DNA from 2 places in the Gordonia sp. 11cp genome. Region 2 is predicted to be linked to the other one. Evidence: riboswitches for the same ligand, from Rfam matches in the RefSeq annotation. Region 2 holds a riboswitch; the other holds the start of a gene.
What was found. Region 2 has a riboswitch for S-adenosylmethionine ahead of AC3B6C_RS02230 (aminotransferase class V-fold PLP-dependent enzyme). Riboswitches for the same ligand answer to the same signal wherever they lie in the genome.

Region 1 (11,031 bases), 2.5 Mb from region 2:
ACCCGCACTGCTGGTCCGCGGACGGGTGCAGAACGCCGAAGGTGCTGTGACCGTCGTCGCAGATCGTCTGCAGCGCATGGATCTTCGGGTGGGGAGCAGATCCAGGGACTGGCAGTGATCCCCGACCGGGGAATGCGCCTGGGTGTTCGAGACGAATCAAGGAAAGAACCGATGCCGCAACAGGTCGTGGTGACCGTCAAACCGAAGAGCAGCAAGGGCCCGTTGGTCGAGACGGGTCCCGACGGCGCGATCACCATCTACGTCCGTGAGCCCGCCACGGAGGGCAGGGCGAACAGGGCCGTCTCCGAACTGCTCGCCGCCCACCTCGGGGTTCCGAAGAGCAAGGTCGCGCTCATCGGCGGCGCCACGGCACGAACGAAGCGCTACCGCGTCGGCTGACAAGTCAGACAGCACCGTCGAAGCCGTGCTGCCGCCACGCCTCGTAGACGACGATGCTCGCGGCGTTGGCGAGGTTGTGCGAACGACGACCGGCGAGCATGGGGATGCGCACCCGGTCGGTCACCTCGGGTTCGTCGAGGACCTCCGCCGGCAGTCCGGTCGGTTCGGGCCCGAACAGCAACACGTCGCCGGGCTGATAGTCGACGTCGGTGTGGAAGCGTTCGGCGTGGGCGGTGAACGCGAAGACCCGCTCCGGCTTCAGCGTCGTCCAGGCGGTCACCAGGTTGGGATGCACCGTGACGTTGGCCATCTCGTGGTAGTCGAGTCCCGCGCGTTTGACCTGCGCGTCGGACATCGAGAAACCGAGCGGTTCGATGAGGTGGAGTTCGCACCCGGTATTGGCGGCCAGCCGGATCGCATTGCCCGTGTTCGGCGGGATGCACGGCTGGTAGAACATGATTCGGAACATGATGGTGCCAGCGTAGTCGGTGCCATGCGGAGCGGATCTCGCCCGACCGCGTCCTCACACCGCCACCGTGGTGTTGGCCCCGCACAGCACGATGCACAGCGTCGAATCGGGTTGCGGTCGAATCCGTCCCGAGACCACCCCGGCGACCGCGGTGGCGGTGCCGTGCTCGACGAGGATGCGGTGGGAGTCCCAGAGCATCCGCCGTGCCGCGATGATCTGGTCGTCGGTCACCAGCACGCTGTCGACGGCCGGGTTCCCGGCGACGGCGTCCCAGCAGAGATCCCCGACCCGGGTCGCGCCGAGGGAGTCGGCGGCCACGCTCTCGAGTTCGACGGGTACGGGAGTCCCCGCGGCGAGTGCCTGGTGCAGACACGACGCACCGAGCGGTTCGACGCCGACGAGGCGGTCGCCCGGGCGCAGCGTCGCGGTCAGGCCGGCCAGCAGTCCGCCGCCGCCGACGCAGACGACCGTCGTGAGCCGACCGGGTACGTCGTCGATGATCTCGAGACCGATCGTTCCGGCGCCGGCGACGACGTCGGGGAGATCGTAGGCGTGCAGCGCGAGCGCGCCGGTCTGCTCCGCGAGTTCCTCGGCCGCGTCGGCGGCTTCCTGATAGCGCTGTCCGATGAGATGGATCCGCGCACCCGCGGCGCGCAGCGCGTCGATCTTGACCGGCGGTGCCGTCTCGGGGATCACCACGGTCACCGGCACACCGACGATCCGCGCCGCGACCGTGGCACCGATCGCGGCATTGCCGCCGGAGGCGACGAGGACACCGGCGTCGGTCAGGACCCCCTGATCGCGCGCGTGCAGGGTCGCCCACAGACTGCCTCGCGGTTTGAAGCACCCGCCGAGCTGGGTGTACTCGAGTTTGAGGACCACCTCGAGCGGGCCGTCGACGGTGTCGATGACCGTGCGCAGCGTCGGCGTACGACGGAGATGGGGAGTGATCGCCGCGCGGGCGAGATCGATGTCGACGGGCACCACGGTCACCACTCCGACACTAGTGGTCGGCCGCCCGAGGGCGGCGAAACGTCGATCGCGGGCGGCGGTGAACGGCGCGTCCATCCGCCGATGTCGGAAACCGCGGAGACGAGTGGAAGAATGTCGGGCGTGACCGCGATACGACTCGATGGGAAGACCACGCGCGACGAGATCTTCGCCGATCTGGCCGAGCGGGTGGAGAAGCTCCGGCTGGCGGGTGTCACCCCTGGTCTCGGGACCGTTCTGGTCGGCGACGATCCGGGCTCGCACTCCTACGTCAAGGGCAAGCACGCCGACTGCGCCCGCATCGGTGTCGCCTCGATCCGCAAGGATCTCCCGGCCGATGCCACCACCGAACAGCTCAACTCCGCGATCGACGAACTCAACGCGGATCCCGCCTGCACCGGCTACATCGTGCAGTTGCCGCTGCCGCGACAGCTCGACGAGAACGCCGCCCTCGAGCGGATCGACCCGCTCAAGGATGCCGACGGCCTCCACCCGATCAACCTCGGGCGACTCGTGCTGGGCGAGGAGTCGACCCTGCCCTGCACCCCCCGCGGTGTCATCCATCTGCTGCGTCGCTACGACGTCCCGCTGGCCGGCGCCCGGGTGACCGTCGTCGGTCGCGGGGTCACCATCGGTAGGCCCATCGGTCTGCTCCTGACCCGCCGCAGCGAGAACGCCACGGTCACCCTCTGCCACACCGGCACCACCGATCTGGCCTCCGAGATCGAGCGCGCCGACATCGTGATCGCGGCCGCGGGAGTGCCGCATCTCATCACCGCCGACATGGTCAAGCCGGGTGCCGCGGTGGTCGACGTGGGTGTCAGCCGCACCGACGAGGGTCGTCTCGTCGGTGACGTGCATCCCGATGTCTGGGAGGTGGCGGGCCACGTCTCGCCGAATCCCGGTGGGGTGGGGCCGCTGACCCGTGCGTTCCTGCTCGTCAACGTCGTCGAACGCGCGGAGCAGATGCTCGCCTCCGGGAGCGGCAGCGGCGCGTGACCCGAGACGAGCACCAGAGTGAGTCCGCTCACTCCGAGCCGCGCGGTGCCGACCGATCCCGTCCAGGAGGCCGGAAACACGGTTCCACCGACGGCACGCGTCTGCGGGCGGTGCTCGTCCAACTCCCATATCTGCTGGTGATGGCCGGTGTCCTGGCCGCAGCGCTGCTCGTGATGTTCGACCGCTGGCGGCGCGGATCATTCGTCTTCGGGGCGGCACTGCTCGTCGGCGCCGTGCTTCGCGCCTTCATCCCGTCCTCGCAAGCCGGGTTGCTGCAGGTCAGGGGCAAGCCGTTCGACGTCACGGTGATGGCGACAGTCGGCGCCGTGATGCTGTGGCTGGCAGCGTCGATCGACTCTTTGGGCACGGATTGATTACAATAGAGACCTGAGCGTGACCTGACAGGTGGTCGTTCGCTCAACCAGGCACTTTTCCGCTGCCCTGCCGCAGACGCACCGACCGCTGGAGTTTGTATCACTGCATCACCAACCGACGACACCGTGAGTGAAGTGACGTCCATGGGCGTGTCAGCAGGTGCTGGCATGATCCATCACGTCCTCCTGACACGTGACGATCTCGGTCGCAGTGTGATCGACTCGCGCGTCATCGACGTCGACCCCACCGACGGTCTCGACTCCGCCGGCCGCGTGAACGCAGGCGTCGACGTGATGCTGACCGCCGCCCGCGAGACCGGGACGAGGGTGGGCCCGATCGGGGTCGCCGCACGCACGGGCAGCCAGCGTCGGCAGTTGCGCTCGAGGGGCAGTGGCCCGCGACGTCAGGTCCGTCTCGTCGGTGAGGACGAGGCCGTCCTCGCCTACCTCGCCGACACCGGGGAGATCGACCGCTTCTCGGCCGCCGTCGTCGTCGACTGTGGCGACACCGGCATGTCGCTCTACACCGTCGACCCCCGCGAGGGCAGGATCGGCAATCCCGAGCACTCGACGGTCCTGAGTGGGCGTCATCTCGACCGGTCGATCGTCAATCAGCTGACCGCCGACCACCCGGCCCTCGGCGAGGCCACCCGCACACGTGCCGATCGCAGTGAACTGCGCAGCGCCTGCCGGACCGCGAAGGAGGAGATCGCCTACGGCGGTTCCTCCGCCACCGAGTCCGTGGTCGCGGTGTCGGCGAACACCGAACGCGTGTCGCTGTCGGCCACGCACGTCGAGCAGGCGATCGAGCCGATGATCCGTGACGCGCGAGAAGTGTTCGCCCGGTACGTCGCGGCCGCCCGGTCGCGGGGCGTGCAACCGGACGCCGTGGTGTTCATCGGCGGACTCGCCAATCTCCCCGCGGTGCGCGCGATCGCGTCGGAGCATGATCTGGAGGTCGTCAGTCCGACGGCTCCGGAGCTGGTCGTGGCCACCGGTGCGGCGCTGCTCGCCCTCGAGAGCTACTCGGGCGCAGCACGTCTCGCGTTCATCGGCGGCAAACCGCAACGTGAATGGCTTTCCGCGACACCCATCGCGGTGGCCGGGGCCGTCATCGCCGCCACGCTGATGACGATCTATGCGGTGAGCTCGTCCTTCGCCGATCGGCCGACCGTCGATCCGCAGCCCGCGGTGAGCAGCGTGCCGCCGGCCGCGGCGACCAGTGACACCGAGCCGGTCACCCCGACGCCGACCTCTCAGCCGATCACCAGGATCCCGGCCGAACCCGTCGAGCCGACCGTCGTAAATCCTGTTCCCACACAACAACCGTTACCGCAGACCGGGTCGAACGACCCGCCGGCATGGGCGACCACGGAGTTGCCGCCGACGCGACCCTCGACGGGTACCAGCACCCGCACGCTGTCGCCGTTCCCGTGGCCGGACCTGGCGTTCCCGCCGGGGTCGACGCCGACGATACCGCCGGACCTGTTGCCGCCGGGGTTGCGTCCGCCCAGTGCGGCGCCCACGCCACCCCCGCCGACGTACTCGACGTCGACACCGGCGCCTCCGCGCGGTGGCTCGGTGCGGCCGAGCAGCACACGCGCACAGGGGTCGACTCAGCTCCCCGCCGCTCCGGAATCAGGGAAAACCGTTGCCACGGAGGGGGAGTCGCAGGTTCCGCCGCCGCCCCCGCCCAGCAGTCCGGTCCCGACGGTTCCCGCGCCGCGCTGACCGAACCGCCCTGTCAGAACCGCGCCTGCGAGGCCGCTGATCAGACCGGCTGACCCCGACTCGCTGACGAGAGCGGCCGAACTGTCGAGGCGCGGTCAGGCGTCGCGACGGGCGAGTTCGACCGTGCGCTTGAGGAGGTCGCTGATGGCGTCGAACTCGGTCAGGAATCCGTCGTGGCCGGTGTCGGAATGGACGACCTGGAGACCGCCGACGCAGTTGCCCAGCTCATCGGCGAGTTCGACCTGCAGCCGAATCGGGTAGAGGCGATCGGAGTCGATGCCCCCGACGATCACCGGAACGGTGCATTCGTTGAGCGCCTTCGCGACTCCGCCGCGACCGCGACCGACATCATGGTGGTTGAGGACCTCGGTGAGGACGACATAGCTCGCCGGGTCGAAGCGGGACATCAGCTTCGACGCCTGGTGGTCGAGGTAGCTCTGCACGGCGTAACGCCCGCCGGTCAGGGGATTCTCGTCGCCCTGGGCGTCATTGGCGAATCGACTGTCGAGCTCGGGCTCGCTGCGATACATGAGGTGGGCGATTCGGCGGGCGATTCCCATGCCTTGCAACGGAGTTCGTCCGGTGCCGTGGTAGTCGCCGCCGCACCAGTCCGGATCGGCCTTGATCGCGGCGATCTGTGCGGACTGGATACCGATCTGGTCGGCGGTCGCGCGGGCACCGACGGCGAGGACGAGTGCGCTGCGCACCCGGTCGGGGTATTCGATGGCCCATTCGAGCGCGCGGGCGCCACCCATCGAGCCACCGAGAACCGCTCCGACGCTGCGGATTCCGAGTCGGTCCAGCAATGCCACCTCGGCGCGGACCTGATCGAGCACGGTGATCTGCGGAAAGCGTGATCCCCACGGACGGCCGTCGGGGGCGAGGGACGCCGGACCCGTGGATCCCTTGCATCCGCCGAGCACGTTGGCCGAGATGACGCACCACTCGTCGGTGTCGATCGCCTGACCGGGTCCGATCAGGCCGTCCCACCACCCGGCCGAGTCGTGGTCGGCATCGGCGGGTCCGGTGACGTGCGAGTCGCCGGTGAGCGCATGGAGCGTGAGGATCACGTTGTCGCGGGAGGGCGACAACGTCCCCCAGCGCTGGAACGCCAGGGTGACGTCGTCGATCCGTGCTCCGCTGTCGAGAGGCAGCGATCCGATGGGGATGCCGACGAGTTCCCCGTCCGGGAGTGACTCCCAGTCGGGCTGATCAGACGCTGTCGCGTTCAGGTCGATACTCACCGACAAAGCTGCCTCACCTGTTTCACTTGGCCGCCGCGAATCCCTGTTCGAGATCGGCCAAGATGTCGTCGATTCCCTCGATGCCCACGGCCAGGCGCACCAGTCCGGGGGTCACGCCGGCGGCGAGCTGTTCCTCGGGGGTCAGCTGGCTGTGCGTGGTCGAGGCCGGGTGGATGACCAGCGACCGCACGTCGCCGATGTTGGCGACGTGGCTGTGGAGGCTCAGTGCGTCCACGAACTTCTTGCCCGCGTCGACGCCGCCGGTGATCTCGAAACCGATGATCGCGCCCTGACCCTTGGGGGCGAGCTCCTGACCGCGCTTGAACCACGGCGAGGACTCGAGGCCGGCGTAGGCGACGGACTCGACCTGGTCGTGCTTCTCCAGGAACGCGGCGACCTTCTGTGCGTTGGCGACGTGGCGCTCGATGCGCAGGCTCAGGGTCTCCAGGCCCTGGGCGAGCAGGAACGCGTTGAACGGCGAGATGGCCGCACCGGTGTCGCGCAGCCACTGGACGCGCGCCTTGAGCGCGTACGCCGGTGCGCCGAGGTCGGCGAAGACCGCACCGTGGTAGCTCGGGTCAGGGGTGGTGAAGCCGGGGAACAGGTCTTTCCCGTCGCGCTGGACCCGCCAGTCGAAGGTGCCGCCGTCGACGATCACGCCGCCGATCGCGGTGCCGTGTCCGCCGATGTACTTGGTGGCCGAGTGCACGACGATGTCGGCGCCGTGGGCGAGCGGGTTGATCAGGTACGGGGTGGCGACGGTGTTGTCGATGATGAGCGGTATGCCGTTGCGGTGCGCGACCTCTGAGATGCCCTTGATGTCCAGGATCTCGTTGTTGGGGTTGGAGATCGACTCACCGAAGAACGCACGGGTGTTGTCCTTGACCGCGGCCTGCCACGACGCCGGATCCTCGGGATCCTCCACAAAGCTCACCTCGACGCCGAGCTTGGGCAACGTGTAGTGGAAGAGGTTGAAGGTGCCGCCGTACAGCCGCGGACTCGACACCACGTGACCGCCGGTCTCGACGATGTTGAGGATCGAGTAGGTCTCTGCGGCCTGACCCGACGCCACCAGCAATGCGGCGACGCCGCCTTCGAGCGCGGCGATCCGCTGCTCGACGGCATCCTGTGTCGGGTTCATGATGCGGGTGTAGATGTTGCCCGGTTCCGCGAGTCCGAAGAGGTTGGCCGCGTGCTGGCTGTCGTTGAAGACGTACGACGTCGTCTGGTAGATCGGCAGCGCACGGGCGTTCGTCACCGCGTCCGCGGACTGCCCGACGTGGATCTGCTTCGTCTCGAAGCTCCAGTTCTCGCTGGGATCGTTGCTGTCGAGGGTGCCGTCAGGGACATCAGACATGGCAATTCATCACTTTCTACGGTCGGCAGGGCCCAACTCGACCCTGTTGGGGTCCGACCTTCGGACCCGCGCTTGCCGGGGATCGTCAGCGCGATCCCGCAACCCGGTCATCACCCGGAGCACCCCACCGCGGATGGAGGGTTGCCGATCAGCCAGCCGGGGCTTGACGCTGATACTCATGACCTGGCGACAAGGATATAACACGGATGTGAGGGCCTGAGAACCGTCCCGGTCAGGCCGCGCCCAACACTTGAGAAGGCCGGCGCGAGGGTGGAGTGTGCTGTCCTCCGACCGAGTGAAATCAGGTGTGGTCAGATGAATAGTTCCTGGTCACGGTCGTTAGCGGCCCTCAGTGTGCTGTCGGTTCCCCGGTCGCGGATCTAGCGTCGAACCAGCCCCGGCTGCGTCGGAACGTTCCGATCGGGTGGTCCGGGTTCGCCCAGGAGCGCCATGTCCGCGATCGCTCACCTCCGAACCCGACGCGCCTCGCTCGTGATCGCCGCCGTCACCGCCGTCGCGGTCGTGGCGGCTCTCAGTCTGTCGGGTACCGCCCCGGCGGCGGCTGCCGAGTGCAGCGACTCGGGCGCGGTGGTCATCGTCGCCGGTACCAACGACCCGGAGAGCGCCCATCTCGTCGGGGTCGAGCAGCGCTACACCGGGAAGATGCCGACGGTGCGCGACGGTGAGGTGGTCGTCGTCGACGACCCCGGTAGTGCTTACCTCGCAGAGCCGAAAGACGTGATCCACGTCGACTACCCGACCACACTGTGGCCCCTGGGTGCCGCGGGGTACGACGACAGCACCGCCCAGGGCAGGAGTGCGACGGCGTCGGCGATCGCGGGGTACCAGAAGCGATGCGGCGCCGAGTCCGACATCGTGGTCGCCGGGTACTCGCAGGGCGCCCGTGTCGCCGGCGACGTCCTCGCCGACATCGGCAACGGCCGGAATGTCGACGGGGTCGTCGCGACCGACGAGAACGGCGAGGTCATGCTCGACGAGAACGGCGCTCCGGTCCTCGTGACCATCGATCCGGACGGGATTTCCGGCGAGCTCTACGCCGACCCTCGACAGGCCGGGGACAAGACGGGGCGCGGCATCGAGCTGTCGTTGATCGGGATCATCCCCGGTCTGACGATGGCGGGGTCGCGAGGCGGGTCCGAGACCGACGGCGGGTTCGGGGAACTCGAGGGCAGGGTGGTGTCCGTGTGCATCGACGGCGATCCCATCTGTGATCTGCCGGACCCGATCCACGACCCGATCGGCGCCATCGACGGCCTCCTCGGCTACTTCACCAAGCACAACCTGTACCCGTTCCAGATGTATCGCGACCCCCACGAAACGACCTGGAACGACGGGCGGACCGTCTCATGCGAGCCGGAGTCCGCGGTCTGTATGGTCGCCGCGGATTCCGCGTTCGCCGAACTCGTGCGGGACTGGGCGCGCGATGCCGGGTACGGCGGAGCGATCGGGGACTTCCTGTCCGGGCGTCCGACGATCGAGCTGCCGTACGGGATCGAACTCGCGAACCTGCAGCCGGTGATCAGGCTCGTGCAGGGTCTGCTGCCGCCGCTGCCGAAACTCGGGTACGGCGCCTACCTACCGGACCTCTTCGTCTTCGAGGACATCCTCCAGGGGATTCTCACGCTGTCGCCAACGCGGTTCGTCGACGGTGCGACCGCACTGGCTGCGAGCCTCCGCAGCATCGTCTGGTTGCCGGTGAACTTCGTGCGGTACTGGGCGGGCGCGATCGTCGGGCCGGTGGCACCGCGGGTTGGCACGGTCACGGTCCTCGCGGCAGATACGACGAGCCTGCGATCGTCCACGTTCGCACGGCTCGCGACCGCGACCGACGACGCCACCGAGCCGGTTCGCGCCGACTCGCCGGCCGGGTCCGGCGCCCCGGCTGCACCGGTGACCGCGCCGCCCATCCCGACCGATCCGGCTCCGGCGGTCGACCCGACCGCCGATCCGTCCGGTGCGCCCGCCGACGCCTCCAGGAGCGACGAGCCCGGAGAGGAGTCCGCTCCGCCCTTGCGCGCCGACGAGGTTCCGGCCGCCACCGATCCGTCGGCGGACAACCCGACGGTGGACGATCCGTCAGCGGAGGACACCTCAGGAGACAACACCTCAGAAGAGGACACCTCAGGGGGCGAGACGTCGGGGAACGAGCGGGAGCCGTCCGGGCAGGGTGCCGGCGCGGAGCGCAGTGACCTCGAGGTCACGGGGTCCGAGAGCGGCGCCTGACCCGCCGCTCGAAGCCACCGCCTGATTCGACGCCGGCCGGCGCCGGGACCACCTCGCGGGCATGGGCCTGTGAATGAACTCACCGGCGGGTGAGGAATCAGTGCCGGCCGGCCAGGGTTGGCATGAACCGTGTCTGACGCTCTTTCGACCACCGATGCCCCGGCCGACGTCTCGCTGACGGATCGGTCCACCGCCCCGGAGGCCAACCCCGGGGGTACCGTCTCGGGCGGCGTGTCCCGGCGGGTGCGTCGCTGGACGATTCTCGCCCTCGCGCTGGGCGGTTTCGGGATCGGCACGACAGAGTTCGTCGCGATGGGGCTGCTGCCCAACATCGCCGGATCGCTGGGGGTGTCCGAACCGACTGCCGGACACGTCATCTCGGCATACGCGATGGGTGTGGTGGTGGGCGCTCCGCTGATCGCGGCGCTCACGGCGAGGATGTCGCGACGCACGCTGCTGATCGGACTGATGGTGGCGTTCACCGTGGGTAACCTGGCCACGGTCCTCGCGCCGGACTACGGACTGCTGCTGGTGGCGAGATTCGTGGCGGGCCTGCCGCACGGTGCCTACTTCGGCGTCGCGGCGCTGGTCGCCGCGCATCTCGCGGGTCCCCGGAATCGCGCCAAAGCCGTGGGCCAGGTGATGCTCGGGCTGTCCGTCGCCAATGTGTTCGGCGTGCCGGCTGCCGCCTGGCTGGGGGAGACGTTCGGCTGGCGGTCGGCGTTCGCGATCGTCGTCGCCATCGGAGTCGCCACCGTCATCGCGCTGATGCGTGCGCTGCCCGCGCTCACCGGGATGACGACCACCGACCCGCTCACCGAACTCGGTGCGTTGCGTCGTTCCCAGGTCTGGTTCACCCTCGTCATCGGAACCGTCGGGTTCGGCGGGATGTTCGCGTTCTACACCTATCTCAACTCCGCGCTGACCACCGATACCGGGCTGTCGGTCTCGGTCGTACCGTTCGCGCTCATGCTCTACGGATTGGGCATGGTGACCGGCAACTTCGTCGGCGGTTACGTCGCCGACCGCAGCGTGTCGGTGGCGATCCTCGGTGGACTCACGGCCAGCGCGATCTCCCTCGGCGCCTTCGCGGTGCTGGCGCAGAATGCTTGGGCGGCATTGATTCTCACATACCTCGTGGCGCTCACCGGGTCGACGATGCTGCCTGCCCTGCAGACCAGACTGATGGACGTGGCCGCCGATGCGCAGACGCTGGCCGCGGCG
Region 2 (11,031 bases):
TGACGTCGAGACCGGCACCGACGGCGGCCGCGGTCAGCGCGAGCGAGTCCGGCCCGCCGGAGAGTCCGACGCAGACCTCCGGCCCGACCCGATGAGCGGCCGCGAATTCCGCGACCGCCCGCCTCACAAGACCCGCTGAATCCATGCCTGCGGGTCGTCGATCTCGTTCGGCAGCGGCATCGTGTCCGGCGAGGTCCAGACCGTGTTGAACCGCTCCATCCCGACTGCCTCGACCACCGCGTCGACGAAGGCCTTTCCCCGGATGTACTGCGCGAGCTTGGCGTCCATCCCGATGAGGGCCCGGATGATCCGCTGCACCGGATTCTGCGGTGCGGTGCGTCGTTTGTCGAAGGCGGTGCGGATGCGCGCCACCGACGGCACATGCACCGGGCCCACCGCATCCATGACGTGGTCGGCGTGCCCCTCGAGCAAGGTGCCGAGAACCATCATGCGCTGGAAAGCGGCGTGCTGTTCGGGGCTCTGCAGCAGCTGCATCGCGCCGATCACGCCCTTCTCGCGCGGACCATCGGAACCCTTGAGGGCCTTCGTCATCCGAGTGACGATCTCGGTCGTCGACTCGCCGGCGTCGGAGGTGAGCACCGCGACGTTGTCCTGCATGTAGTCCCGCAGCCACGGGTTGGCCGAGAACTGCACACGGTGGGTGACCTCGTGGAGGCACACCCACAGCCGGAAGTCCGACGGGATCACCTTGAGCTGGCGTTCGACGTTGATGATGTTCGGCGTCACCACCATCAGCACACCGGGCTCGCCGGTCTCCGGATCGGGCGTGAACGGATCGTACTGACCGAGGATCGCGGTGGAGAGGAACGCGAGCAGACCACCGGCCTGCAGTCCGCCGAATCGTGCCGCGAGCCCCGGCGATCCCGCGTCGGTGGACTCGTCGTCCGAACCGAGCATCGATCGCATCGACAGGGACGCCGCGTCGATCCAGCCGGCCCGGTCGAGGACTCGGGTGGTCGGTACGCGCAGGCCGTCGGCCAGGCCCGTGACCTCTCGCACCGGGGCCTCGGCGCGGGTGGCGGCATCGGCCAGTTCCGCGCGGGCCGCCTCGTAGGTGTACGACGTCGTCTTCGGGCCGGGCCGGGCGAGTCGTTTCGCCGTCGAGGCCGCCAGCGACCAGTCGATCTGCGAGCCGATACCCGGGTGGCGTTCCCGGTCGGCGGATTCCTCGACGCCCGATTCCGGAGCGGTCCCGGTCTCGGCTCCGGCGTTCCCGGCGTCCGTGGTCTCCGACCCGGCGATTCCTGACGTGGTCATCGGCACCCGCACTCTCTCAGTTGGCCCACCACGGCATCGAGGGCGGGTCGCGCGTCCGCCGGCGAGGTGCCGCCGGACATCAGGGCGAACGACAGCACGCGGCCGTCGACTGTCTGCACTATGCCGGTCAACGAACTCACCCCGGTGAGTGTTCCGGTCTTCGCCCGCGCCCAGCCCGCACCGGGATTGTCGGCGGCGTCGAACCGGTCCGCGAGGGTGCCGGTACCGCCGGCGATCGGCAGACCGTCGAGCATAGGGCGCAGCGCCGGCCTGCTCGGCCCGCTCGCCGCGGTCATCACCGTGTCGAGCAACTCCGGCGTGGTCCGGTTGGCGTAGGAGATCCCCGACGCGTCGTGCAGCGTCGTACCGGCCCACTGGTCCGGGAACATCGACGACAGCACCTGTTCGATCGCGTCGACGCCGCCGGCGTGCGTGGGCGGCCCGCCGCGGTGCACCGAGAGTTCGACGGCGAGCGTCTCGGCGAGCACGTTGTCGCTGTAGCGCAGCATGTCGTTGACCCGCGTCACCAGCGGGGCCGACTGGACCTTCGCGATCACGCGTTCGTCCCCGGACCCGGTCGGCGCGGTACCGGTCACCTCGGTGACGGGCGCTTCGACGTCGAGGGCGGCGGCCAGCGCCTCCCCCGCCATGAGGCCCGGGGTCGCGGTACGCGGCGAGTATTCGTCCAGCGGTTCCAGCCGGGCACCGTCGGCCATCAGCGATTCGATCGGGGCGATGTCGCCGCCCTGGATGTCCCGGCGATCCCAGGTGGTGTCCATCGTGGGTCCCGAGAAGGCGCTCAGGTCGACGGCCACCGAGGTCACCGGGATCTCGGTCTCCTCGATCTGGCGCGCGAGGTCGGCGATGCGACCCGGATCGGTGTAGAAGGTGTCGGTCCCGGCGGGCTGGGCCGACAGGGTGGGATCACCGGCACCGCGGAGGATGACCTGCCCGTTGCTGCCGGCCACCACCGTCGTCGTCAGTCGCTGATCGTGGGGCACGGCGTCGAGGACGGCGGCGGCGGTCAGGATCTTGGCGTTCGACGCGGGGATCCGCGGACGCTCCGGGTCGCTGGTCCACAGGACCGCGCCGGTGAGCGAGTCGCTGATCATGCCGGTGAGTTCGCCGAGGGCGGGGTTGCGCAGTGCCGGAGCGATCGCGCGTGACACACCCTGCGGCGTCGGCTCGGGCGCGGAGGCGGCCACCGGGTCGATCCGCGGATCGACGGCGACCGCGGCGGGTTGCGGTGGCACTCCCGGCGGGAGCTCCGGTTCCCGATCGAGGCGGAGTGCGATCACGACCGAGGCCGCGGCGACCAGGGCCAGGATCACCACCGCGGTGACCGTCCACCACAGGAGTCTCCGACCGCGGCGACCGCCGTTTCGGGTGGATGCGCCCACAAAACCTCCGGGTCTCTCGCGGTTCACGGTCGATGGAACGGCCGGATGTACGCACAATGAGGGGTACGAACATCGAGGTCGCCGGACCAACAGTATCGTTGGGGCAGCGTGCGGGCGTTTCGGCCCGACGCGGCATCCCCGATCAAGACTGCCAGGAGGAACTGTGGAATTCGATGTGACCATCGAGATCCCCAAAGGTGGCCGCAACAAGTACGAGGTCGACCACGAGACCGGCAAGGTCTACCTCGACCGCTACCTGTACACCTCGATGGGCTACCCGGCCGACTACGGGTACATCGACGGCACCCTCGGTGAGGACGGCGACCCGCTCGACGCGCTGGTCCTGCTCCCCGAGTCGGTGTTCCCCGGCATCATCGTGCGCGCACGGGTCGTCGGCATGTACACCATGACCGACGAGGCCGGCGGCGACGACAAGCTGCTGTGCGTCCCGGCCAAGGACGTGCGGTGGGACCACATCAAGGACATCTCCGACGTGTCCGAGTACGAGTTGGGCCCGATCGCCCACTTCTTCGAGCACTACAAGGACCTCGAGCCCGGCAAGGAGGTCCAGCCGGGCGGCTGGGTCGGCCGCGAGCAGGCCGAGAAGATCGCGCAGGATGCGATCGACCGCCTCGCATCGCACCCCGAGGCTGCCAACGAGCCCTCGCGCGGCTGACGGATCACCGTCGAGACACCCCCGCCGGCACCATCGTGAGATGGTGCCGGCGGGGGTGTCTACGGCGTAGATGCGCTACTTAGGTTCAACTGCGGCAGTTGCAGATAGCGCGCATGTTCCGAAGTCGCGCTTCTGTGACGGGCCGCCCCGTCAGGCCACGCGGTGCCGCTGCTCGGCGAGAACCGGCAGGATCTGTTCGCGGATTCGGCGTTCGGTGGCTGCGCCGTCGATCGGGACGAGGATCACGGCGTCGGCGACCTCGGCCGCGTAGATGTCCCGGACCAGCGTGATCAGTCCGTGTGTCGTGCCGATGTAGCGGATGGTCCCGGAGCCTGTCTCCGACGATGCGTCCACCGCGGCAGCGGCCGCGGCACGCGCCGACGCGGCATCCGCCGCGACGGTCACCTCCACCTCGAGGGCGACCACGAACTTCGCCTGATCGTGGGTGCCGGCCCGGAGCAGAGAGCGGGCACGCTGCGCATCGCGGAGGGTCTCACGCCGCACGACGATCGGAAACGTCTGCGCCAGTTCGTCTCCGGCGATGGCGATCTGGAACCCCGGTCGTCCGATGCTGATCGGGGCCGTCGGAGCGGAAGTCGGTGCGGCGATCACGGTTGCGCGATCGGCCGGTGCGTCGAGTTCGATGGTCATCTCATCACCCCTCATTCGAGTTCGGTCGGATGGTCTGTTCGGTCAGTGCATGGTCGATCGGTGCGTGCTCGGTCAGTGCGTGCTCGGTCAGCGCGCGCAGTGCCTCGAGGAGGCGGTCGATGTCGTCGGAGGTGGTACCCGCCCCGAAGCTCGCGCGGACCGCGCCGGCCGGATGTCCGAGGCGCTCGAGCAGCGGGTGAGCGCAGAACCGGCCGTCGCGCACGCCGATTCCGTGTTGCGCACTGAGATACTCGGCGACGACCCGCGGCGCGATCCCGTCGACGGTGAACCCCGCGATTCCCACCCGGTCGGTGGAATCGGCGAAGATCCGCAGGGGCACGACCCCGGGGATGGCGGCCAGGCCGGAGTCCAGGCGTTGCGCCAGGCGCAGTTCGTGCAGGCCGATGGCCTCGGGCCCGAGGTCGGCCAGCGCCTCGCAGGCCGCCGCGATCGACACCGCGCCGAGCACGTTCGGCGAACCGGCCTCGTGACGCGCGGCTCCGGTGTGCCAGGTCACGCCGCCGGCGCGCGGACTCAGGTCGACGTCGGCGGTCGCACCACCGCCGGCCAGATAGGGGTCGGCGGCGTCGAACCAGTCGGTCCGGCCGATCAGGACCCCGGCACCGAACGGCGCATATGCCTTGTGCCCGGAGAAGGCCAGGTAGTCGATGCCGTGACTGACGACGGAGACGGGCCGGTGCGCGACGAGTTGCGCGGCGTCGACCAGGATCCGGGCCCCGTGCCGGTGCGCGATCGAGGCGAGCCGGCTGATCGGCAGCACCTCGCCGGTGACGTTCGACGCCGCGGTGACCGCGAGCAGCGCTGCCGGCGCCGACGCGAGCTCCGCCTCGAGCGCGACCAGGGTGTCCTCGATCGTGTCGCAGGTGCGGACGATCCGGGCCCGGTTGCGGCCGTCGCGCGGCGCGCACCACGGCAGCAGGTTGGCGTGATGCTCGATGTCGAGCACGACGACGTCCCCGGGGGTGATGTGAGCGGCGAGGTTGATGGCATCGGTGGTGTTGCGGGTGAAGACGACGGTGTCGTCGACCCGTCCGCGGACGAACCGGCGCACGGTGTCCCGGGCGGCCTCGTACCGGGCGGTGGTCACCTGCGACAGATGACCGGCGCCGCGATGGACGCTCGCGTATTCGCCGAGTCCAACGGCGACCGCGGCGCCCACCGAGCTCAGAGCCGGCGCGCTCGCCGCGTAGTCGAGGTTGACGTACCGCGTTGTGCCGCCGTTGGCCAGCGGTACGGACACATCGGCGCCGACGACCGGGGCCAGCCCGGGGATGGCCGGATACCCATGGTGGGTCGCATCGATGACGGGGGTGTCGACAGTCTCGTGGCCGGTCGTGTCGGGTGCTGACAGGACAGCAGTCATGGCAGGAGCTCCTCTGAAATTCCGCGCTTGCCGCGTCCGGTCGGTACGCGGCCAGGTCGTCACCCGGAGCACCCCACCGCGGAGGAGGGTTGCCGACCAGCGAGCCGGGGCTTGTCACTGGCACTCATGACCTATGTGCAAGCCTCGCCGAAGCCGCGCGGGCGTGTCAATTTTCACTCATCGTGATCCAAAGTTAGGGCACACTTACCTGTAGCGTGTCAGGGGTGTCAGCGACTGATGTGTTCGTGTTGTCCCGCCCGCACGGCACCGTGCGGGGCCGGGGCGCCGTCCGTGGGTTCACCGATGTCGACGCGGCCTCGGCCGCGCTGCGTTCCGGGACGATCGACGGGCTGACCGGCGCGATCCCGTTCGACCTCTCCGACCCGGCCGCGCTGGTGGTACCCGAGGTCCTGCACTTCGACGACGCACCGCTGACGGGCGGGCCACCGCTGTCGCGCACCCCGGTCTCGACGACCCTGCACCCGACCGCCGACGAGCACCGCGAGCGTGTGGCGCACGCGGTCAAGCGGATCATCGCCGGCGACGTCGGCAAGGTCGTCCTCGCCCGTAGCGTCGACATCGTGCTCGACGCCGAGGTCGCGCCCCACGAACTCCTCGACGCCCTGGCGGGCGGCAACGCCGGGCACAACGCGTTCGGCGTCGACCTCGGTGCCGCCACTGGCTCGGGCGCGTGGCTGCTGGGCGCGAGTCCCGAAGTGCTGCTGCGCAAGTCGGGGTCGGTCGTCACCTGCCACCCGTACGCGGGTTCAGCTCCGCGGTCACCGGATCCGGTCGCCGACCGCGCCGTCGCCGACGGATTGTTTTCCTCGGCAAAGGATCTCGCCGAACACGCATTCGTCGTGGATCACCTGCGAGACCGGCTGGCGCACCTGTGCGACGACGTCGACGCGCCGTCGACCCCGCAATTGCAGTCGACCGGAGAGGTGTGGCATCTCGCCACCCCCATCCGCGCGACACTTCGCGATCCGTCGACCACCGCGCTGGATCTCGCCCTCCTGCTGGGTCCGACCCCCGCGGTCTGCGGTACACCCAGTGATGTTGCCGCGCAGATCATCCGGGAAGTCGAGGGAGAACGCGGCTTCTATGCGGGCGCCGTCGGCTGGTGCGACGCCGCCGGCGACGGCGAATGGATGGTCACCATCCGGTGCCTCCAGCTCGAAGCCGATCGCCGCAGTCTGCGAACGTGGGCGGGTGGCGGCATCGTCGAACACTCCGACCCTCAGGGCGAGCTCGAGGAGACCGCGTTCAAACTCCGTACGGTCCTGAACGCGCTGGGCATCGACGGCCTCGACTGAGACCGCGGCGGGAATCACCGCGACCGGGTCAGCCCAGCGCCTGATCCAGATCGCCGAGCAGGTCGTCGACCCCTTCGAGACCGACCGACAGCCGCACGACCGAGTCGCTGAGACCGATCGCCGCGCGTCCGTCGGGCCCCATCGCACGGTGCGTGGTGGTCGCCGGGTGCGTGATCAGCGACTTCGAATCACCGAGATTGTTGGAGATGTCGACGATCCGCAAGCCGTTGAGGACCTCGAAGGCCCGCTTCTTGCCGTCGATGCCGTCGTGGTCGTTCAGCTCGAAGGTCACCACGGTGCCGCCGCCGGACATCTGCGCCCGCGCCAGCTCGTACTGCGGATGGGACTGCAGGAACGGGTATTTCACCCATCGCACCCGCGGATCGGCTTCGAGGAACTCGGCGATCCGGAGCGCGGAGGACACCGAGGCGTCGACGCGCAGGCGCAGCGTCTCCAGACCCTTCACCAGCGTCCAGGCGTTGAACGGGCTCAACGCCGGGCCGGTGTGCCGCATGAGTTGCTGCACCGGTCCGTCCACGTACTCCTTGGTTCCGAGTACCGCACCGCCCATCACACGTCCCTGGCCGTCGATGTGCTTGGTGCCCGAGTACACGATGACGTCGGCACCGAGTTCGAGACCGCGCTGCAGGAGCGGGGTGGCGAAGACGTTGTCCAGCACCACCTGTGCGCCCGCCGCGTGCGCCAGCTCCGACACCTTGACGACGTCGACGAGGCTCTGCATCGGATTCGACGGGGTCTCGAAGAACACCGCGTCGGTGGGCTTGGAGAGCGCCCGCTCCCACTGTTCCAGGTCCTCGCCGTCGACGAACTCGGTCTCGATCCCCCAGCGCGGCAGGATCTCGTTGCAGACCACGAAGCAGGAACCAAACAGGCTGCGGGCGGCGACCAGGCGATCGCCGGCCTTCAGCAGCGCACCGAGCGCGACGAAGACCGCGGCCATCCCGCTGGCCGTCGCGAAACACGCTTCGGCACCCTCGAGTCGACGCAGACGTTCCTGGAACATCTCGACGGTCGGATTGCCGTAGCGCGAGTAGACGAATCGCTCGTCCTCCCCGGTGAAGGCGCGTTCGGCGGCCTCGGCGGAGTCGTAGACATAACCGCTCGTGAGGTACATCGCCTCGGCCGTCTCGTGGAAACCCGAGCGGGCCAGCCCGCCGCGCACCGCGATGGTGTCGGCCGAGAGCCCCTCGGGCAGTTTACGACCCACGGGTAGATCAGAAGTCACGATTGCCTCCACGGCAGGTTCTCGGCACGCCAGCCCGACGTCCCGCGATGGTCGTTCTCGTCGAGGGCACCCTCGAATCCGTCGACGACGTTGTAGGCCTTGGCGATACCGTCCGCCGTCGCAGCCTCCGCGGCGCCGATCGAACGGTGCCCGGACCGGCACAGGAAGATGACCTCGTGGTCGTCGCTGACGCCCGAATCCCGCAGCTGCGTGATGAAGTCGTCGTTGCGTCGACCTTCGGGGAAGGTGGTCCACTCGGCGAAGATCGTGCGCTTCCCCAGGACTTCGAGGTCGGGTACGCCGACGAACGACCATTCGGCCTGCGTCCGACAGTCCACCAGAACCGCGTCCGGGTTGTTCTCGAGCTTTTCCCACGCCTCACGGGGGGTCAGATCTCCGGCATAGGTCATGAGGAACACACCTTCCATTCGCCGTTCTCGCGCACCACGATCGTGTCGACGACATTCACGTCGTCGGGGGTCTTGTCATAGTGCCAATGAACCTTCGCGGTCGCGCGGTCACCGTCGACCACCAGCTCGGTGATCTCCGGGATCTCGATGTGACCGTTGGCGACCAGCGACTCCCGGTTGTCGGCGAGGAATTGTTCCTCGGAGACGAAGTCGGCCGCCTCGACGTCGGCCGCGCAGGTGTTGGCGCGGTACTCGGCGTAGTTCGGGCCGTTGCGGGCGGTGTAGACGTCGTTGATCGCGTACTGGACCTGGGCCGAGTCACCGGCCCGATCCTCGGCAGGACGGATCACGTTCGACAGCACGACGCCGAGCACGACGAGGCCCACGACGCCCGCCGCGACGAAGAACGGCCACGCGTTCTTCCACGACGGGGGCCTCTGGTCACCCTCACCTGCAGCTTCGGCCATGGCGGGGAGTCTATCGAGCGTCCCGGAGGCAGCTGAGACCGGCGTCGACGCGCGTGACCTGCCGGACGACGGACCGGCGCGTGGTCGACGATCGGAGGGCCGTGAGTAAGGTGGCCCTAAGTACCGCGGAGAACAACGACGCCGAACGCAACGACCAGCGAGGACCCCGGATGCGCTCTACCACCCACCGCACACTCACCCTTCTCGTCGGGCTGCTGACAGCAGCTCTCCTGGCGACCTCGTGTTCGCCGCCGGACGAGACGGTCGACTCCGGCACGGCGCAGGTACCCGCACCCGAGGCCGGCGCGATCCCGGTGACCGTGCAGCAGGCCTACGCACCGGCGACGGTCGCACAGGCGCCGAAGCGCATCGCGGCGATGGGTGTGGGCGACGGCGACACCCTCCTCGCCCTGGGGGTCACGCCCACGACCATCGCACCCTTCGCCGACCCCGATCAGGCCTCGGCGCCGTGGAACGCCGAGCTGCTCGCGGACTCGACGCCGGTGGTCCTCCCCAACGTCTCGGGCGCCTTCGGCGACGAGATCCCCAAGGCCCTCGCCACCGAACCCGACCTCATCACCGCGGTCGGCGCGGATCCCACCCGCGATCAGTTCGACCTGTTGAGCAAGACCGCACCGACGATCCTGCGGCCCGCCCAGTTCCAGCCGTGGCAGGTGCCGTGGGAGGCGCAGACCCGCCAGATCGGCACCGCCGTGGGGCTTCCCGAGCTCGCCGACCGCAAGGTGGCCGAGACCGAACAGTTCCTCGCGGGCGTTCGCGAGCAGAACCCGCAACTGGCGGGCAAGACCGCTGTCGTCGTGACCGCCAGCCCCACCGGCGGCGTGTCGATCTACGGCCCCGGCGATGGCCGCGGGCAGACGGTCGCCGGTTACGGACTCACCTTCCCGCCTGCGCTGCAACCGTCGGTGACCAGCGGTTTCTACGGTGAACTGCCGGCCGAGAGCCTCAATCTGCTCGACTCCGCCGACGTCGTCGTCGCCGTCGACTGGGAGGGCTCCAACGATCGGCTGAAGGCGAACGCGGCATTCAACCGCCTGGCCGTGGCGCAGTCGGGCCGCGTCGTCTACCTCCCCCAGGAGGTGGGCAGCGCGATGTCGGTGCCGACGGTCCTGACGATCCCGTGGGTCGCCGACCAGGCCGTCGAACCGATCGCGGCCGCCGCCGGCAAGGCCTGAGCCGCCGCGACCTCGACCGTCCATCCCTCGTCCAGGTGAGGGTTACCTCACAGACGGATTTTGGTCGTGGACAGCAAGCGCCTACCGTAGAAGGGATAGACCTTATCCATACGCGCGGACCCGGGGGTCGCCGAGATTACTGGTCCGCGCGTGCTGAGCAACGGAAGACACCTACTCCATGAGCGACAACAGCCGCCCGCTGCGGGTTGCGATCGTCGGTGCCGGTCCCGCCGGTATCTACGCCGCCGACGCGTTGATGAAGTCCGACACCGCCAAGGACCGCGGCGTCAGCATCGATCTGTATGAGCGCATGCCCGCTCCGTTCGGGCTGATCCGCTACGGCGTCGCACCCGACCACCCGCGGATCAAGGGCATCATCACCGCCCTGCACAAGGTCCTCGACAAACCACAGGTGCGCCTGCTCGGCAACGTCGACTACGGCACCGACATCACCATCGACGAGTTGCGCGCCCACTACGACGCGGTGATCTTCTCCACCGGCGCCACCGACGACCGCGCGCTCGACATCCCCGGTGTCGACCTCGACGGCAGCTACGGCGCCGCCCAGTTCGTCGCCTGGTACGACGGACACCCGGACTTCCCCCGCACGTGGCCCCTCGAGGCGGAGAAGGTCGCCGTGATCGGCGTCGGCAACGTCGCCCTCGACGTCGCGCGCGTGCTCGCCAAGACCGGTGACGAACTGCTCCCCACCGAGATCCCGGCGAACGTCTACGAAGGCCTCAAGGCCAACAAGGCGATCGAGGTCCACGTCTTCGGCCGTCGCGGACCCGCGCAGGCCAAGTTCACCCCGCTCGAGCTCAAGGAGCTCGACCACTCGCCGAACATCGAGGTCATCGTCAATCCCGAGGACATCGACTACGACGAGGGTTCGGCCGTCGCGCGCCGCGGGTCGAAGATCACCGACCAGGTCGCCACGATCATCGAGAACTACGCGATCCGCGAACCCAAGCAGGGCGCGATCCACAAGCTGTTCCTGCACTTCTTCG

Region 1: another riboswitch for S-adenosylmethionine. It lies ahead of AC3B6C_RS16025 (bifunctional o-acetylhomoserine/o-acetylserine sulfhydrylase); the one in region 2 lies ahead of AC3B6C_RS02230 (aminotransferase class V-fold PLP-dependent enzyme).

The regions. Positions count from the first base shown of each region.
Region 1 covers NZ_CM173437.1:3,575,305-3,586,335, forward strand. Annotated here, with positions in the region: gene AC3B6C_RS15985 (error-prone DNA polymerase) at 1-118, shown strand, start outside; gene AC3B6C_RS15990 (DUF167 domain-containing protein) at 172-399, shown strand; gene AC3B6C_RS15995 (tRNA (cytidine(34)-2'-O)-methyltransferase) at 404-868, opposite strand; gene AC3B6C_RS16000 (serine/threonine dehydratase) at 923-1,855, opposite strand; gene AC3B6C_RS16005 (bifunctional methylenetetrahydrofolate dehydrogenase/methenyltetrahydrofolate cyclohydrolase) at 1,982-2,857, shown strand; gene AC3B6C_RS16010 (DUF3017 domain-containing protein) at 2,959-3,231, shown strand; gene AC3B6C_RS16015 (Hsp70 family protein) at 3,400-4,962, shown strand; gene metX (homoserine O-acetyltransferase MetX) at 5,058-6,212, opposite strand; gene AC3B6C_RS16025 (bifunctional o-acetylhomoserine/o-acetylserine sulfhydrylase) at 6,229-7,563, opposite strand; SAM riboswitch class IV at 7,627-7,747, opposite strand; gene AC3B6C_RS16030 (cutinase family protein) at 8,014-9,807, shown strand; gene AC3B6C_RS16035 (MFS transporter) at 9,937-11,031, shown strand, end outside.
Region 2 covers NZ_CM173437.1:542,130-553,160, forward strand. Annotated here, with positions in the region: gene tilS (tRNA lysidine(34) synthetase TilS) at 1-145, opposite strand, end outside; gene AC3B6C_RS02210 (zinc-dependent metalloprotease) at 124-1,278, opposite strand; gene dacB (D-alanyl-D-alanine carboxypeptidase/D-alanyl-D-alanine endopeptidase) at 1,275-2,678, opposite strand; gene AC3B6C_RS02220 (inorganic diphosphatase) at 2,842-3,354, shown strand; gene AC3B6C_RS02225 (hypothetical protein) at 3,505-4,005, opposite strand; gene AC3B6C_RS02230 (aminotransferase class V-fold PLP-dependent enzyme) at 4,010-5,389, opposite strand; SAM riboswitch class IV at 5,408-5,521, opposite strand; gene AC3B6C_RS02235 (isochorismate synthase) at 5,629-6,705, shown strand; gene AC3B6C_RS02240 (O-succinylhomoserine sulfhydrylase) at 6,734-7,951, opposite strand; gene AC3B6C_RS02245 (rhodanese-like domain-containing protein) at 7,948-8,361, opposite strand; gene AC3B6C_RS02250 (Rv0361 family membrane protein) at 8,358-8,828, opposite strand; gene AC3B6C_RS02255 (ABC transporter substrate-binding protein) at 8,999-10,024, shown strand; gene AC3B6C_RS02260 (FAD-dependent oxidoreductase) at 10,203-11,031, shown strand, end outside.